Regions from separate parts of the Actinomadura coerulea genome, predicted to be linked through region 1. Evidence: riboswitches for the same ligand, from Rfam matches in the RefSeq annotation. Region 1 holds a riboswitch; each other region holds the start of a gene.
What was found. A riboswitch is a leader RNA that binds a small molecule or an ion and turns the genes downstream of it on or off. The one in region 1 is predicted to bind cyclic di-AMP.
Positions count from the first base shown of each region.

Region 2: linked by a shared signal. The riboswitch ahead of BKA00_RS40580 (C40 family peptidase) and the one ahead of BKA00_RS02840 (CHAP domain-containing protein) in region 1 are both predicted to bind cyclic di-AMP.
Region 3: linked by a shared signal. The riboswitch ahead of BKA00_RS12225 (CHAP domain-containing protein) and the one ahead of BKA00_RS02840 (CHAP domain-containing protein) in region 1 are both predicted to bind cyclic di-AMP.
Region 4: linked by a shared signal. The riboswitch ahead of BKA00_RS31555 (NlpC/P60 family protein) and the one ahead of BKA00_RS02840 (CHAP domain-containing protein) in region 1 are both predicted to bind cyclic di-AMP.

Region 1 covers NZ_JACHMQ010000001.1:600,649-605,005, forward strand. Annotated here, with positions in the region: gene BKA00_RS02835 (hypothetical protein) at 1-1,047, opposite strand, end outside; gene BKA00_RS02840 (CHAP domain-containing protein) at 1,087-1,932, opposite strand; cyclic di-AMP (ydaO/yuaA leader) riboswitch at 1,942-2,113, opposite strand; cyclic di-AMP (ydaO/yuaA leader) riboswitch at 2,234-2,432, opposite strand; gene BKA00_RS02845 (C40 family peptidase) at 2,927-3,967, opposite strand; gene BKA00_RS02850 (NYN domain-containing protein) at 4,139-4,357, opposite strand, start outside.
Region 2 covers NZ_JACHMQ010000001.1:5,442,817-5,447,173, forward strand. Annotated here, with positions in the region: gene BKA00_RS25010 (RDD family protein) at 1-739, opposite strand, end outside; gene BKA00_RS25015 (amino-acid N-acetyltransferase) at 745-1,266, opposite strand; cyclic di-AMP (ydaO/yuaA leader) riboswitch at 1,536-1,745, shown strand; gene BKA00_RS40580 (C40 family peptidase) at 1,749-2,744, shown strand; gene BKA00_RS25025 (transcriptional regulator) at 3,206-3,436, opposite strand; gene BKA00_RS25030 (LacI family DNA-binding transcriptional regulator) at 3,853-4,357, shown strand, end outside.
Region 3 covers NZ_JACHMQ010000001.1:2,641,556-2,645,912, reverse strand. Annotated here, with positions in the region: gene BKA00_RS12235 (SDR family NAD(P)-dependent oxidoreductase) at 1-667, shown strand, start outside; gene BKA00_RS12230 (MFS transporter) at 664-1,710, shown strand; cyclic di-AMP (ydaO/yuaA leader) riboswitch at 2,155-2,320, shown strand; gene BKA00_RS12225 (CHAP domain-containing protein) at 2,335-3,024, shown strand; gene BKA00_RS38815 (hypothetical protein) at 3,213-3,983, shown strand; gene BKA00_RS12215 (sensor histidine kinase) at 4,342-4,357, shown strand, end outside.
Region 4 covers NZ_JACHMQ010000001.1:6,798,118-6,802,474, forward strand. Annotated here, with positions in the region: gene BKA00_RS31540 (MMPL family transporter) at 1-806, shown strand, start outside; gene BKA00_RS31545 (BlaI/MecI/CopY family transcriptional regulator) at 811-1,188, shown strand; gene BKA00_RS31550 (M56 family metallopeptidase) at 1,185-2,120, shown strand; cyclic di-AMP (ydaO/yuaA leader) riboswitch at 2,241-2,385, shown strand; gene BKA00_RS31555 (NlpC/P60 family protein) at 2,389-3,432, shown strand; gene BKA00_RS31560 (DUF6153 family protein) at 3,503-4,021, shown strand; gene BKA00_RS31565 (DUF305 domain-containing protein) at 4,098-4,357, shown strand, end outside.

The DNA.
Region 1 (4,357 bases):
GTCGGCGGACGGCAGCGCGGACGGCGCGCGCCCGGCGGAGACCTCGCGGCGCAGCTCGCCCGCCGCCGACCGGGTGCTGATCTTGACGCGCCGGTAGCCGACGTAGTCCGCGAAGCCCTCGATCAGCCACAGCGGGGTGCGCCCGTCGCGGGCGCCGCCGGTGGCGACGTGGGTGAGCTCGTGGGCGAGGACGACGTCGCGGCCCAGCTCGTTGAGGCGGCCGAAGGTGCCGGGGGAGACGATGACGCGGTCCTCGCCCCGGCCGTTCCCGGCGGCCGGGGCCACGGCGGCGAGCGCGGCGATCTGGCCGAGGCTCTGCCCGGGGCCGGCGAGCGCGGAGGCGAGGGTCGCGTCGGCGGGGACGAGCGCGACGACCCGCTGCGCCCACCCCGTGCCGACCACGGACGTCACGACCGGGACGGCCGCGTCCAGCCGCGCGGCGATGCCGCCGAGGCCGGGGCCGTCGCCGATGACCAGGCTCGTGCGGCCCCTGACCACCGCCAGGGGGCCGCAGTCCCAGATGTCGGTGTCGTCGGCGAGGCCGCGGGACGTCCCGTCGCCGACGATCGTCCACGCGCCGCCCCGCGGGGCCAGCGTGAGGTAGCGGGTGCGGGCCACGTCGCCCCGGTCGAAGCCGCGCAGCCTGTAGCGCACCTCGACGCGGACGACGGCGGTCTCGCCGTCCACGGCCTCGGTGGTGACGACGCGCTCCCGCCAGCCTTCCAGGGGCAGCTTGCGAAGGTTTCCGTACACGCGTGACTGGGTGTCCTGGAAGGCGGCGGGGGCGCTGCCCACCGTGGCGAGGAACGCCACGCGGTCGCCGTCGCGGACGGCGCGGGCGCGGTTGGCGAGAACGGCGGAGGCCATGGCCGAGCTGAACGTCCCGGCGGTGGGGGAGCCGGGAGCGCCGGCGACCGCCGCGCCGCCGCCGGAGCGCCGGCCGGCGAGGCCGGCGCCTCCGGCGAGGAGGGCGGCGGCCCCGCCCGCGCCGAGCGCGAGGACCCTGCGCCGCGTCACGGGGGCGTCCTGCCCGGGGCCTTCCTCCATGGGCGCGATCCTATGCAGGGCGCGGGGCGGGGGGCGCCGTCACGACCGGTAGTCGGGGTAGCCGTAGCCGACGACGACGTCTGTGGAACGTTCCTTTATGCGGACGGCGTTGTCGGTGTTGCCCTCGACGGTCTCGATCGTGCCGTCGTCGACCTTCTTGATCACCATGCCGACGTGCTCGATGTCGTCGACGGACTCGCCGCCGTCCCATGCGAAGAAGACGATCGCGCCGGGCCTCGGCTCGGTGCCCCAGCGGCCGTGCTCCTGGAACCACTGGGCGTGGGCGACCGTCCAGGCGTCGCTGCCGACCTGGTCGCTGAAGCCGATCTGCTCGCCCACCCAGGAGACGAACATGTCGCACCAGTTCGCGTCGCCGTAGCCGCTGAGGGAGCCGCCGTCGCGCGCGAGCGTCTCCCGCGCGCGGGACGTGGCCATGTACCACTCCTGGAACTTGGTCTCGCCGCCGCCGTCCTCCTCGATGCCCACCTGCGACCGGGCGAGCTCGATGGCCTGCGCGGCGGTGGGCCGCGACTTCGCGGGGGCCTTCGCGGCGGCCTTCTGCGAGGTCCTCGCCGCCGGCTGCTCGGGCCGGGCCCTCTTCGCCGGGGCCTTCGAGCCGGTGGTCTCGGGCTCGCCTTCGGACGCCCGCCCCGGTGTGCGCCCGGCTGGGGCGCCGGGCGCCGCCGGGCCGGGGACCAGGTCGGCCGCGGCGGCGGACCTCACCGGGGCGGAGCCGAACGGCAGGACCGACGCCTGCGCGGTGGCCGCGGCGGTGCCGAGCACGGCGGCGCCGACGATCATGCCGCCGGTCGTCCGCCACGTGAGGGACAGGGGATTCGGCTTGCGGTGCCTGCCGGGGTTCTTCTTGCAGTGCGCGCGTGGCACGGGGGGATCTCCTCGACTTCCATGCCGCCTACCGGGTTAGCTGACGGGTTCGGGCGTGGAAGCCGCCCTACGGCCCGCGAAGGCAGGCCGATTCACCCCGAAAAGGACGCAGTGGGTCCCCGGTTCCACGGCGGCCGCGCATGCGGGGCACGGCGGTCCGCGGATTCGGCGGTGACGTGCCCGGGGGCGGGCACGCCGGTTCGGATGGGGAATTCTCGGCGGGCGGAAGCGCCCGCGGAGTGAAGGGGGTGGGGGCGTGGCCGCGTGGCGGCCACGCCCCAGGTAACGCTGCGGGATTCACTCCTTCTCTTCCAGACGCCTACCGGGTTAGCTGACGGGTTCGGGCGTGGAAGTGGCCCTACGGCGGCTCTCGCCGGACTGCCGGGAGAGACGCGCCGATTCACCCCGGGTGCCGGAATGCCCGTCCGGAGGGGTTCTCCGGACTCCGGCGAATATGGGTCCCCGGTTCCGCGCTGAAGCGGATTCGGCGCTGCCGCTGCGATCCTGGGGGCGAGATGGGGCCCGGCGCGGGACCTGTCTCCCGCGTGCGAACGAGCGGCGCCTTGTGTTGTGGGCGGACGGCGGCCCGTCTCCGGGGACCGTCCGGGGCCTGCCCCGTGTACGCCATCGTGGCTGCGCGCTCAGCGCCATGCACGCTGCGGGCGTGCGCACGGTGGACGGGGCCGGCCGGGTCTGCGTCGAGACCGTGCGGCGCCTTCGGGCGCCGCGGGACGGCACGTGGGGCGTGCCGCCTGGGGGTGGGGCGCGTGGCTCGCGCCGCCGTCACGCGGGTGCTGGATGCGCCGCGTGGGACCGGGGCGCCTGGTGGGCGCCGCGGGTCCACGGCGTCTGGAGGGCGCCGTGAGTGGTGCAAAGGTACCAAAACCCCAAAAGAAGGCAAACCCCCCCAAAATCGACAACGGACCAGGTCAAGCCTGGTCCGTTGTCGATGGAGGTCCCGTGACGCCTGTGGAGCAGGGGGTCAGGGGGTGCGTCAGGGGCGCCCGGCGCCGTAGAAGTTGCTCTTGTAGTAGCCGGAGCTGATGTCGCTGATCTTGACGACGTCGCCGGTGTGCGGGGCGTGGATCATCTTGCCGCCGCCCACGTAGAGGCCGACGTGGCCGAGGTTGCTGAAGAACACCAGGTCACCGGGCTGCATGTTGTTCCAGGCGACCCGCTTGGAGCTGGTGTAGGCGTACTGGGTGTTGGTGGTGCGGGTGATGCTGACGCCCGCGGCGGCCCAGGCCTTCATGGTCAGGCCGGAGCAGTCGTAGGAGCTCGGCCCCTCGGCGCCGTAGGAGTAGGGCTTGCCGAGCTGGGCGTAGGCGAAGTTGAGCGCCGTGCGGGCCGGCCCGCTCGCCGGGCCGTTGTAGGTGCCGCCGGTGGGGCCGCCGCCGCCCGGGCGGGAGGGCGTGCTCCCGCCGCCGAGCCGGCGCACGAGCGCCTTCTGCTTCTGCACCTGCTTGTCGAGGTCCTGCTTCTGCTTCTTCAGCTCGTCCTGCTTGGACTTCACCTCGTCGTAGGCCGCCTTCGCCTGCGACTGCTCCCGGCGGAGCCGCTGGGCGGTCGCGAGGAACTGGGTGAGCTGGGAGCTGCGCTCGTGCGACAGGTGCGAGAAGACGGCGGCCTGGTCGAGGATCGACTGCGGGTCGTTGCTGCCGACGAAGCCGGTGACGTCGGCCGAGTCACCGTTCTTGTAGGCGGTGGCCGCCATCTGCGCGATCTTGGAGCGCTGCTCCTCGAAGTCGGCCTGCTCCTGCTTGCTCGCCTTGGTCGCGGCGTCGAACTTCTTCTTGGCGACCTTGAGCTTCTCGCGGTTCTGGTTGAACTGCTCGACCTTCTGGTCCATCTTCTCGTTGAGCTTGTCGAGCGTCTTCTGGGCCTGCGCCCGGGTCGGCCTGGGCTCGGCGTGCGCCACCACCGGGGAGCAGGTCAGGGAGACCGCCACGGTCAGTGCGGCGACGGCCGCCAGGCGACGGGAGCCCGCCCCGCGGCCGGGCCGCTGCGCCGGTGCCCCGATGTGATCATTGGCCACGGTCGGTTTCGCCCCTCTCGTCCACGACGTCAGCGGACGACATTAGCGAGGGGCTACAGCCGTCACAACCGATTCATCACTCTTTGATTGACATCTGTGGATATTGTCCACTTCTAGTGACGGCATGATCACGTACGGCGAAGACTGCCTTATCGGAGCCTTATGGGCGCCTTAGGAGCGGCCCAGCCTGCGCAGCAGCAGGGAGGACGGGCAGGGGCGCGCGCTGGCGCGCCGCGCGGCGTCGGCGACCTCCCGGTCGGACGACACCACGACCACCGACCGGCCCGGCGGCTCGGCCCGCACGAGCTCGCCGATCAGCTCGTCGGCCGTCTGGCCCGGGTGGCTGAACCGCACCCGCACCCCGCGCGGCGCCGCGATGGCGACCGGCGC
Region 2 (4,357 bases), 4.8 Mb from region 1:
GAGTGCCGGCGAAGCGATCGTGCAGCGACTGATGCAGAGGCTGGTCCCAGATCGCCCACAGGTAGGCCATCAGCGCGCCCGCCCAGACCAGCACCATCCCGTACGCGGCGTAGTCCCAGACCATCACCGCCAAGACGAGGAAGAAGAAAACGCCTAGCTGGTAGCCGACGTGAGTGATCCCGGCGCGCCAGACAGCCTGCGTCGTGGTGATCGGGGTGCCCGCGGGCCTCGCCTGCACGACCCCGAGGCCCAGAACGCGCTTCCCCAGCGTGCGCCCCCACATGGACAACTGCACGGCCTCATAGATGAACGGAAGCACAGACAGGACGCAGAAGAGGGTGAAGATGATGGGCCAGTTCCACACGCCCCCCTCGTCCTCGGTCTTGCTGCCCGGCTTGCCCAGACCGAATGCGCCGATCGTCACCGGCAGGACGAGGGCGAACCCGAAGACCGCGACGAGCGCGTTGTCAATGATTCGCGCGCCCGCCCTACGGTGGATCGGCGCCAGCGACACATCACCGCCGTCGTCGTACGAGCCGTAGTCGTCATAGCCGGGCTGCTGGTTCCACTGCTGCTGTTGCGTCTGCCATTGCTCCTGTGGCTGTTGCTGCCACTGCTGCTGGGACGACTGCTGCTGTGGTTGCTGCCACTGAGAACCTTGGTACGGAGGGGGCGGGCCGTAGGAACCCTGCCCCTGCTGTGGCTGGTAAGGCCCCCCGCGGTGGTGGGAATCGCTCATTAGGGTCAGTCCTCCAGGCGAAGCAGCATCCGGGTGTTGCCCAACGTATTCGGCTTGACCCGGTCGAGGTCCAAGAACTCTGCCACGCCTTCGTCGTAGGAGCGGAGAAGTTCCTCATACACCTCTGGCGACACCGGAGTCCCCAGGATCTGCTGGAAGCCGTGGCGAGCGAAGAACTCCACCTCGAAGGTAAGGCAGAACACCCTTCGCACGCCGAGTTCACGGGCGTTCTCCAAGAGGCGGGTCACGATCCGGTGCCCGATTCCCCGTCCCTCGCATCCCTTGTCCACGGCGACCGAGCGGACCTCCGCGAGGTCCTCCCACATGATGTGGAGGGCGCCGCAGCCGATGACCGGCCCGGGCGTCCCGTGCTGGATGTCCTCGGCGACCCAGAACTCCTGGACGTCCTCGTACAGCTTGACGGTCGTCTTCTTCAGCAGGCGACGCCCCGACCCGGCGTACAGGTCGACGAGCCTGCGGATCTCCTGGACGTCGGCGGTGCGGGCACGCCGGATCACGACTTCCACAAACAGGCGAGATTATCGAACGTCTCGGCCCGCCAGGGAACGCCCTCCCGCCCACCAGCGCCGAGCACCGCGCGCGAGTGACTAGATAAAAGGGACTAGACACTCCCCGGGTCCACCCGAGAAGCGGCCCGGGACGGGGCGCGGGGCGCGGCCCATCCGGCGCCTCCCTCGTTCACCGCGCCGCGTGACCTGCGAATTCGCATGTTCTGGTTGGCATCCAATGCGGGGTCCGTTAGTGTCCTGCGCTGACATCGGCCCACCGCAGGACGGAGGCCGATCCGCCGAGTCCCACGGGTCGCAGCCAGCCGCCCGAGGAGCCGGGGACCCACTTTCGGGAGCGTTCGGGGATTCGCCCCTGAGCGACCGACCGTGAGGGGTGAATCCGCTTTCGCGGGGCGATCGGTTCGCTCGCGGACGCGGACGGGCCGCTCCGGCCCCAACCCGTCAGCTCACCCGGTAGGCGGCTGAGGAGAGGAGTATTCGTGAAGCGATCGCGGCATGCTTCCCTTTCACACTTCCGTGGGCGCGCGGTCATCGTGGTCGGCGCGCTCGCCGTCGTCTCGACCGCCCCGCACGCGATCGCCCCGCACGCGATCGCCGTCGCGCACGCCGACCCCGAGCCCTCCGCCAAGGAGCTGCGCACCAAGGCGCTCAAGCTCGCCGACCAGCTGGAGCAGCTCACCGAGCAGTACAACGGGCTCAAGGTCCGGCTCGCCCAGTCGCAGCGCGCCGCCAAGGTCGCCACGGAGAACGCCAAGCGGCAGGAGAAGGCGCTGGAGGTGCTCCGCCAGAAGGTCGGATCCCTCGCCGCGACGAGCTACATGCAGGGCGGCTCCGACCCCGCGGTGTCGTTCGTCGCCTCCCAGGACCCGCAGTCCGTCCTCGACCAGGCCGCGACCCTCCACTACTTCGCCAAGCAGGACAGCACCCAGGTGCTCGGGCTGATGCAGGCCATGCAGTCCGCCCAGCGGGCCCGCAAGTCGGCCGAGGCCCGCGCCAAGCAGGTGAAGGACCTGAAGACGCAGCTCGACTCGCAGCGCACGAAGATCACGGACGCCTACGAGAAGATCCGCGGCAAGCTCGTCGACAAGGACCCGACCCAGCTGGCCAAGCTGCCCGTCATCGGCACCGGCAAGGCCGCGCAGGCGCTCCGGTACGCGATGAGCAAGATCGGCCGCCCGTACGTGTGGGGCGCCGCCGGCCCGAGCACCTTCGACTGCTCCGGCCTGACGATGTGGGCCTACAAGCAGGTCGGCATCAACCTGCCGCACTACACCGGCAGCCAGTGGAACGCCGGGACGCACGTGTCGCGCGGCGAGCTTCAGCCGGGCGACCTCGTCTTCTTCCACGCCGACCTGCACCACATGGGGATCTACATCGGCGGCGACAAGATGCTGCACGCCCCGCACACCGGAGACGTCGTGAAGATCGCCTCCATGAACGGGCGCCCCTTCGCCGGCGGCGTCCGGGTCGCCTAGGCTGCGTTTCACAGTCCCGGCCCGCTTCGCTCGCCTGGCGGCCCGCTACGTGACCGGGCCTGGACGAACGCGGCATCACTTCGCGATCTGCTCGGCTCCGCTCGCCTCCGGCTTCGCTCCACCGGCCAGGTCACGCGTTCGCGCGCGTGTCGGAGACTACTTCGAGACAGGCTCTAGGACTCCGCCGCCCCACTGACCGCCGGCACCGGCCGGCTCGGCCGAGCCGGGGGTGCGCCGGCCGAGAGTCTCGTGGGGTCGTGCTCGCCGGAGGCCGGGGCGGATCCGTGGACCTGCGGGCCTGTGGCCGTCAGGCCCGAACGCCGTCCGCGGCGACGCCTTCTGCAGGGACCTACCTGCCAGGGCGCGGGCGCCGCCGCTGCGGGGTCGGACGGAATTCGGATGAGCCGCCGTTCTCTCCGGATGACGCTCGCCGTCCCCTGGCGAGCGTCGGGGGTGCTTAGCTAGATGAGCTGCCTCCGGGCCGCCCACACCACGGCCTCGATAGGGGTGTTGACCTCCAGCCGGTCGCAGATCGTCCGCAGCCGGCGCCGCAAGGTCCGAGCGCTCAGTTCCAGCTTGCGTGCCGCCACATCGGCGGTGACACCGCTGGCGATCTGGGCGAGCAGCCGGATCTCTTCCTCGCTCAGCCCGAAATCGTCGGTGCCACGACGTGCGAGTGTGGCTGTTTCCACTCCGTCCTCCCTCGTCCGTGGTGATGACCGCGGGGATGCAGCCGTCCGCTGCACAGGCACGGGTTGGGCCTCGATCTGTACGCGCGTTGGGTTGCCGGGTCCGGACCGTTCCGGACTTAGATCATCGGATTCCTTTTCTGTCTCGCGCGCTTGGCCGGAGGTGGCCGCATGGCCGATTGCGGGGATGCACGGGGGAACTCCGGGTGACGATTCACTCGTTGGCCTGCCGAGGGAGACGGGATGTGATCGCCAGCCATCCGCCCGCCCCTTCTCGCCGAACCCACCGGTCCTCGCAGTGAACGAAGATCGTGAATCGTTTCAAGCTACGCTTCGGCTCGGAACGCTAGGCGGCCGGATCCGGCCCGTCAAGCGCCGGTCAAGAACGCTGCGTGCCCGATCATTCACCATGTGTGACCGTGCATTCGGCGCCCCGCCATGCCAAACTCCACTACCTGGGAAAACGCCCATGGAGCGGGACGAGGAGCGAGTTGCCACAGACCAGTATCCGTGAGGTCGCGAGGCGTGCTGGAGTCTCAGTTGGGACCGTTTCGAATGTCCTAAACCGGCCAGATCTCGTGGCCGAAGCTACCCGTGACCGTGTTCGCGCGGCGATCGAGGAGCTCGGATTCGTCCGCAACGAGTCCGCGCGCCGGCTCCGCACGGGCCCCGAGCGGACCGCCGGTGAGTTCGGCGACCAGCCGCGCCGGGCGTTCGGCGTCCTCGTCGAGGACCTCGCCAACCCCTACGCGACCGACGTGGCGCGCGGCGCCGAGGCGGCGCTCAACGCGGCGGGCCACGACGCCCTGTGGCTGTCCAGCGACCACTCCGCCCGCAAGGAGCGCCGCCTGCTGGAGCTGCTCGCCGACCAGCAGGCCGCCGGGGTCCTGGTCATCCCGGTCGGGATCGGCCCCCGCGACATCT
Region 3 (4,357 bases), 2.0 Mb from region 1:
CATCACCGACGACGACGCCGTCCCGGCGGCGGTGGCCGAGGCGATCGGCAGGCTCGGCGGGCTCGACCTGCTGATCAACAACGCCGGCATCGGCGGGCCCGCCCCCGCCGAGCTGCCGCCCGGCGCGGAGGTCCGCCGCCAGCTCGACATCAACCTGCTCGGCACCTGGCGGGTGACCGCCGCATGCGTGGACGCCCTGGTCGCCTCCCGCGGCCGGGTCGTCATGGTCTCCTCGCGGATGGCCGTCATGCAGCTGCCGCTCGCCGCCGCGTACGGCGCCTCCAAGCGCGCACTGGTGGCGTACGCGGACGCGCTCCGCCTGGAGATCGGCACCCACGTCGACGTCACCTGCGTGTACCCGTCCGCCGTACGGAGCCCGATCCACGACTCCACGGCCGCCGCAGGGCTCTCGCTGGAGGGCATGAGCCAGTACGAGCCGCTGGAGGGCGTGGTCCGCACCGTGCTCCGCGCCGCACTGGGCGGACGCCCCCGCCGCGACCTTCCGACGACCCGCCGGGGAGCCGTCGAATTCTTCCTGGCCCGCCACCTGCCCGCACTGACCGACCGGATCGTCGCCCGAACGCTGGCCGACCGGGTCCGCTCCGGCGCGTTCAAGGGCGCCGAACTGGCCGCCGGCGTCGTCGCGCGGCACCGGTCCGCCGGATGACCACGCTGCGCGACCAGGGCGCGGACGCCGGCCAGGACGAACCGCGGACCAGGACGGGCGACCTCTGCGCGTACGCCGCCGGCTCGGTAGGGATGGGCGTATGGGTCACCGTGCCCGGGCTGCTGACGACACCGTCCGATCTGCGCGTCGGCTACCACGAGCGCACCCGCGTCTTCATGTTCCGCATGCTCTTCCTGACCCTGGGGCTCCTCGGCGCCGGTGCCGCGGCCCCCGCGCTGGTGGCCGCGGGGGGACGCGGCGACTACACCCGGATGGCCACGGTCCTCTCCGGCGTCATGCTCGTCTCCGGCCTGGTCTCACTGGCGGGGGTACGGCGCCTCACCGCACACGCCGGTTTCCGGACGCCGCCCGAACGCGCCCACTCCGCCCTCGGCGACATCACCATCGCCTGGCGGGACCGCGGCTTCCGGTCACTGGCGCTCTCCTACCTGTTCACCGGGACCACCACGCACCTGTTCCTCGCCGCCCTGCCCTTCTATACCGAGTACGTCTTCGAGGACACCGGCCTCACGGCGGTGTTCATGGGCGCCTTCCTCGGCCCGGCGGTCGTTGCGGGGCCCGCCTGGGCGGGGCTGTCCCGGCGCATAGGCAAGCAACGCGGCCTGCTGATCTCGCAGGCCGTCTTCATCGCCGGCTCCCTGGCCCCTCTCCTCGGCTACGGTGCGACACCGGCCGTCGCCGTGGTCGCCGTACTGGGCGTCGCGTTCGCCGGCCTCCAACTCTTCGCGTTCTCGATGGTCCCGGACGCCGTCGCGGCCGCCGAGGCACGCGGCACGGCCCGGGCGGGCGCCTACACCGGCGTCTGGACCGCCACCGAGGCCAGCGGCACCGCCATCGGCCCCTACGTGTACTCCGCGGTGCTCGCCCTCGGCGGCTTCGTCTCCACCACCGAGGGCCACACCGTGGCCCAGCCGGACTCCGCCCACACCGCCCTGCTCCTCGGCTTCACCCTCGTCCCGGCCATACTCATGATCATCGCCCTGATGTTCCAGCTCCGCTGCCCACTCGACCAAGGGCGATGACCGGCGGTCCCCGGTGCCTCCGGCTTGCTCCTCCGGCTCCGGCGTTGTTCACCAACGCGCGTCCGGCAGCGCCGTAGGCGGCGGGGGATTCGTCTCCATGCTCGGTACCCGGTCGGCTCAGATCAGCGCCGATAGCTCAAGGGCAACGAGCTGCTTCGTTCGCGAATTTCAGGCGAGGTGGGGTGGTTGTGTGTGGTCGCCTCGGTTGTGAGCGGCCGGCGGCGGAGGAAAATTATGGTCCGGCTTGACTGGCCCGCATCCCCTGCGTTTAGGGGGTTTTAGGGAGTCTTTGCTGGTCGGCCGGGTCTTTGGGACGTGCTTGACGAAATATGGGGCCGCTTGAACCTGTTGTGGGAGTGTGACCGACGGGAAAGCCCGTCCGGAGCGCCCGACCAGATCATGAAGGGCGCATCGAGTCCCTGATCATCAGGACGGCCGATCAAGGCACGTCCGCCGCCGAGTCCGCAGAGAGCCGATCACGGCCGAGCGGAGCCGGGGACCCACCGAAACACCGGGGTGAATCCGCACCCCCGCCGTGCGCGGGGCCGCGGTAGGGCCACTTCCACGCCCGAACCCGACAGCTAACCCGGTAGGCGGACTGGAAGAACTCAGGAGAACCTTCGCATGACCGCTCGTACCTTTGACCTGACCAAGCGCTTGGGCGCCCGCGTCGCCGCGGGAGCCGTCCTCTCCCTGGCAAGTGTGGTCGGGTTCGGCTCGCTCGCCCCGTCCGCCCATGCGGACACCAAGCCCGCGACCACCGCGCACGTCGCCGCCGTTTCCAAGGCCGACGCCAACGGCGCCAAGACCAGCGGCCAGAGCGCCGCGGCCGGCGCCTCCGCGCAGGACGTCATCAAGCTCGCCCGCACGCAGGTCGGCACCCACGAGGACGCGTCGGGCAACAGCAAGTTCAACGACTGGTACGTCGGCTCGCCGCTGGGCGAGCAGAACGCCCACCGCATCGGTGCCAAGAAGGCCTCGGTCTACAAGGGCCAGTCCTGGTGCGACATGTTCGTGTCCTGGCTGGGCCAGCACACCGGCACCAAGGGCATGGGCGCCGACGCCTACACCGTCAGCCACGCCCAGTGGTTCAAGAAGACCGGCCGCTTCGGCGAGACCCCGAAGCCCGGCGCTGTGGTCTTCTTCGCCTGGAACGGCGGCGGCATCAAGGGCGTCGAGCACGTCGGCATCGTCGTGAAGGACAACCACGACGGCACCATCAACACCATCGAGGGCAACACCGGTGACGCGGTGAAGAAGAAGGTCCGCGACACTTCCACCGTCGCCGGCTACGGCTACCCCCAGTACCGGTGAGCCGGGGCCGCTCAGCGGCCCCTCACCCCGCACCGTCCAGTGGTGCTCCCCCCTTCTCCGTTCCCACGCGATCACACCCACGTCGCGAGCACGCCCGTGCCGTGCGCCGGACCCGTCATGCCCGAACGGCGGGCCTTACACGCCCGAAGACGTGACCCGGCGCCCGGACCACCGAGCAAAGGATGAACATGCAGCAGCGAGTCCTCGACAAGGCCCTTATCGGTACCGCCCTCGCGGGCATGCTGGTCACGGGCGTGGCGGCCGGGACCGCCCATGAGGCCATGGCGGACGAGCCGACCGCGCACAAGGTCACCGCGCAGCAGGTCACCGGGCATAAGGCCACGGGGCAGCAGGTCACCGGACACAAGGTCACGGGGCAGCAGGTCACGGGGCACAAGGTCACCGGGCAGCAGGTGATCGAGCAGCAGGTGGCCGGGAAGAAGTTCACCGGGAAGAAGTTCACCGGGAAGAAGGTCACCGGGAAGAAGGCGGCCGGGCAGAAGGCGGCCGGGCAGCGCGACGCGAAGGCCCCCCGCCACACCACCGGCAAGGTCGCTCCGAAGAGCCACACCGTCCTGTCGGGCAGCACCACCGCGTCCTACTTCTGGGACGACGGCTCGGGCGTGAACGGCGACACCGGCGCCCCGGCGGGCGGCAAGCCGATGCAGAAGGGCCTGTTCGCCAGCCCGAGCTGGCCTTTGCACACCAAGGTGAAGGTCACCTACCACGGGCGCAGCGTCACCGGCTTCGTCGGGGACCGCGGACCGGGCGAGCCGTCGCACCGCGGCGTCATGCTCGACCTCGACACCTACACTTTCCGGCACCTGGTGGACGGCAAGAAGCCGAACAGCAAGTACGACACGGGCACCTCGGCGGGCCACCTGAAGGGCGTCAAGTACGAGGTCCTGTCCTGGGGTCACGGCGCCGGCAAGAAGGGCGCCCCGAAGCCCCTCGGCTGACCAGCCCCGCCCAGGTGATCCCTCCAAGTCGCCCCAAGATCCACCACAGGCCCCGCTCCCGTCCCCGGACGAGAGCGGGGTCCGTCACGTCAAACGGTCAACCGTGTCGACGCCGCGACGATCCGGCGCCGATCTCCTCCGCTCGGACGACACCGGCTACCGGGGTATCACTCCGCCATGGCTCGCCAGCGTGACGCCTCCGCCTCGACCGCCTTCCTACCCTCCTCCCGGCCAGCACGGACGAGACTGAGGGAGAAGGACGGATGCGCAGGCTGCGGGACCTCTCTGCCCCACCCCGAATCGGCCACCGTGAGGCAGTCCCCTCCGGACACGCGCGGGCGGCCATAGGCTGGCGCTCATGACGCCCGAGGAAC
Region 4 (4,357 bases), 6.2 Mb from region 1:
GGGACGGGCGGGCGGTCACGTTCATGGCCTTCCCGAAGAGCGGCGCCCAGGACGAGGCCACCGCCGACCTCGTGCACCGGCTGCGCGACGACGTCCTGCCCGGGGCACCGGGCGGCGGTGGAGTCCAGGTGGGCGGCCCGAACGCCGGCGCGATCGACTTCGCCGAGGACGTCGGCTCCCGCCTGCCCCTGATGATCGGGGTCGTCGTCGCCCTCTCCCTGGTCCTGCTGGTCGCTCTGGTCCGGTCGGTCACGATCGCGCTGCAGGCCGCGGTGATGAACCTGCTGTCGATCGGCGCCGCCTACGGCGTGCTGGTCGCGGTCGTCCAGTGGGGATGGCTCGGTTCGGCCCTCGGCTTCCCCACCACCATGCCGATCACGACCTGGGTCCCGATGATGATGTTCCCGCTGCTGTTCGGCCTGTCCATGGACTACGAGGTCTTCCTGATCTCGCGGGTCCGGGAGGAGTACGTGCGCACCGGCGACACCCGGACGGCCGTCACCCGCGGGCTGGCGAGCACCGCCAAGGTCATCACCGCCGCGGCCGCCATCATGATCGCCGTCTTCTCGACGTCGCTGCTCGGCCCCGACGTGTCGGTCAAGCAGATCGGCCTCGGTATGGCCGTCGCCGTCCTCGTCGACGCCACCATCGTCCGGATGATCCTCGTCCCGGCGGTGATGGAGCTGTGCGGCAGGGCCAACTGGTGGATGCCGGGCCGCCGGACACCCGCCTACGCTGGAGAAACCCCGCGCCAGGAGGCCGGCCCTCAGGAGACGTCCGGCAGAATGTGGGCGGGACGGAGGTGACCGCGTGTCCGCACTCGGAGGATCGCTCGAACGCTCCATCATGGACGTGCTGTGGGCGGCGCCCCGCCCGCTGCGGGTCCGCGAGCTGATGGCCGAGCTGAACGAGGACGCGGACAAGGCGCTGGCCTACAACACCGTGCAGACCGTGGCCGAACGCCTGGCGCAGAAGGGCCTCCTCCGGCGTACGCAGGAGGGCACGGCCTTCCGCTACAGCCCCACGCGGCCGCGGGAGGAGTACACGGTCGAGCTGATGCTGGACGCCCTGAGCGAGGCCGCCGACCACGGCGCCATCCTGGCGAGGTTCGCCGAGAGCGTCCCGCCGGAGGACGCCCGGCACCTCCTGGACGCCCTGCGTCGGCGGACCGCGGACGAGGACGCGTGATCCCGCTGGTGGCGGCCCTGGTCGTCGCGGTGGTCCTGCTGGGGTGCGCGGCGGGGCCGGTCCTCGACCTCCTCAGGCGCGCGGCCGTCGGCCCGGGGGCGGCCATCGCCTGCTGGACGGCCGCCCTCGCCGGGACGTTCATCGCCGCGGCGGGGATCGCGGCGGCGGGGCTGCTCGCGCCGCCGGGACCCGGTCACGGGCTCCTGTCCCGGCTGCGCGACTGCCTTCCCCACCACGGCCGTCTCGCCACCGCCGCCGCGGCCGTCGCGACCGCCGTCCTCGCCGCGGCCTGCGCGGCCGTGCTCGCCCGCGGCCTGCCGAGGCTCGGCCGGGCCGTGCGCCACCGCCGCCGGCACCGGGAGATGCTGCGGCTCGTCGCCCGCGAGGACCGCCGCCACCCGGACGTCCTCGTCCTCGACCACCCCGTCCCCGTCGCGTACTCGCTGCCGTCCCGGCACCGCGCGATCGTGGTCAGCACCGGGGCCCAGCAGGCGCTCAGCGCCGAGGAGCTCGGCGCCGTCCTGGCGCACGAGCGGGCGCATCTGCGCCAGCGCCACCACGTGCTCCTGCTGGCCCTGGACCTGGTCCACGCCATGCTGCCGTGGCTGCCGACCGTCCGGCGCGCGAGGGCGCGGCTGCCGCTGCTGCTGGAGATGGCCGCGGACGACGCCGCGGTCCGCGTCCACGGGAGCGGGCCGCTGGTCGACGCGCTGTGCCGGCTCTCGGCGGCGCCCGCCGGCGCGGGGGCGCTCGGCGCGGCGGGCACGCCGGCCGCCGGGGCGCTGATGGAGCGGGTGCTGCGGTTGGAGGGCGCTCCGGCGAGGCCGCGCCGCGCCGTCCGGCTCGCGGCCGGCCTCTTCGCGGTGGCGGCGGTCGCCGCGCCGCTCCTGACCGGTGCCGCGGCGGTCGCCGAACTCGCCGCGACGTGCTGAGCCCGGCCCTGCGGAGGCGGTATGTGGCTTTTGGGGAAATCCTCCGCTCCGGTGGCGAACCGACCGTAAACCTCCTACGCTCCGTAGGAGGTCACGGTCCGACGTCCCCGCCGGGGACGGCCGGCGACCGCGCCGAATCCCGCGGACGGCTCCGTCCGGGGAACCGGGGACCCGATCTTCAGGGGTGAATCCGTCCCGCGGGACGGTAGGGCGACTCCGGCCCGAACCCGTCAGCTGACCCGGTAGGCGGTACAGGAGAGGACACCGCATGCAGCGACGAGCTGCCGGTACCCGAACGACAGCCCGCCGCAGGATCCGCACCGGCACGGCATGGACGGCCGCCCTCGCGCTGTCCGCCGGCCTTCTCGCGCCCGCGCCCGCCCACGCCGAGCCCAAGCCGACGCGCAAGCAACTGACCGCGCAGCAGGAGAAGCTCGCCGACGAGGCCGAGAAGCTCAGCGAGCAGTACAACGGCCTGCGCGAGCGCCTCAAGCAGGCCGAGCACGCCGCGAAGCTCGCCAAGAGCAGCGCCCTGCGCCAGCAGAAGGCCCTGGACGAGGCGCGCGAGCGCATGGCGAAGATCGCGGCCGACAGCTACAAGAACGGCCCGGCGGACCCGGCCATCACCTTCGCCTCGTCCTCCGACCCGCAGGCCGTCCTGGACCAGTCGGCCACCCTCAACTACTTCGCCAAGCAGAACGACGTCCGCATCACGCAGATGCTCCAGGTGATGCAGGGCGCCGACCGGTCCCGCAAGGCCGCCGAGCAGCGCGCCGCCCAGGTGCGCGCGCTCACCGGCGAGGCGAGGAAGAAGCGCCGGGAACTCCAGATCAAGCTCAAGAAGGTCGAGAAGCAGCTCGGCACCTTCAAGACCGCCGGTACGCGGCCCGGCTCGATCCCCAACATCAACTCCGGCGGGGCCTCGGCCAAGGCCATGACGGCCGTCCGGGCCGCCCTGGCCCAGCAGGGCGTGCCCTACTCCTGGGGTGGCGGCAACGCCTCCGGCCCGAGCTACGGCACCGCGCAGGGCGCCAACATCAAGGGCTTCGACTGCTCCGGCCTGACCCTGTACGCCTACGCGCAGGTCGGCATCACCCTCGGCCACTACACCGGCAGCCAGTACAACGCCGGGACCCACGTGAGCATGAGCCAGCTCAAGCCCGGCGACCTGGTGTTCTTCCACAGCGACCTGCACCACATGGGCATGTACATCGGCAACGGCAACATGGTCCACGCGCCGCAGACCGGCGACGTCGTCAAGATCGCGCCGATCGCCGGCCGCCCCTTCGCCGGCGGAGTCCGGGTCGCCTGACCCTCGATGGCACCTGGCCTGGTGACCGAGCGGTGACCGCCGGTCACCCGTCGCTACCCTGGTATCCGAGATGAGAACGCACGTCGGCGGCCTCCCCGCGGGGGACGGCGCGAACGCGGAACGGCGGGTGGGACGCCCTGGGCGCCGGGGCGTCCTCCACCCGGCGTCCGGCCTGCCCGTGCTCTCCGGCCTACTCGTGCTCTCCGGCCTACTCGTGCTCCTCGGCCTGCTGGCGATGCACGGCTTCCAGGCCACGTCGGGCCCGGCGGAGATGAGCGGCGTTCCGCTGGCGTCCATGACCGCCGGGCACGCGGCCCCCGTCACCGAGGCGGTGACGGGGCACCGCCCGCCCCAGGACGACCGGCCCGGCGGCCATCACTCCGACCGCCACCCGGACCATCCCGGCGGCCAGGTCTGCCTGGCCATGCTGACCATGCTCGCGCTCGCGCTCATCGCGGCCCTCCTCGCGCTGCGCCTGCGGAGGTCGCCGCCGGCGGCCGTGTCGAGGCCGGCGCGGGTGCGGATCCCGCCGGTCGGACGGCCGCCGCCGAGACCGTCCCTGCACGAGCTGAGCGTGCTGAGGCTGTGACAGGTCCAGCGGCGCCCGGAAACGGGCGCCGCCGCCGACCACCGATCACAGCACTCGACACGGAAGGCCCACCACCATGAAGCGAGCGTTCGCGCTCATCACCGTCCCGGCCCTGGCGATCGCCCTGGCCGCGTGCGGCGACGGCGACGACAACGGCGCCTCGACCGGCCACTCGATGCCCGCTCACTCCATGCCCGCCCACTCCATGCCCGCCCACTCGGCGTCTCCGGGCGGCGCCCAGGCCGGACCGCACAACGGCCAGGACGTCATGTTCGCGCAGATGATGATCCCGCATCACCGGCAGGCGGTCGAGATGGCCGGCCTCGCCGCCGCCCG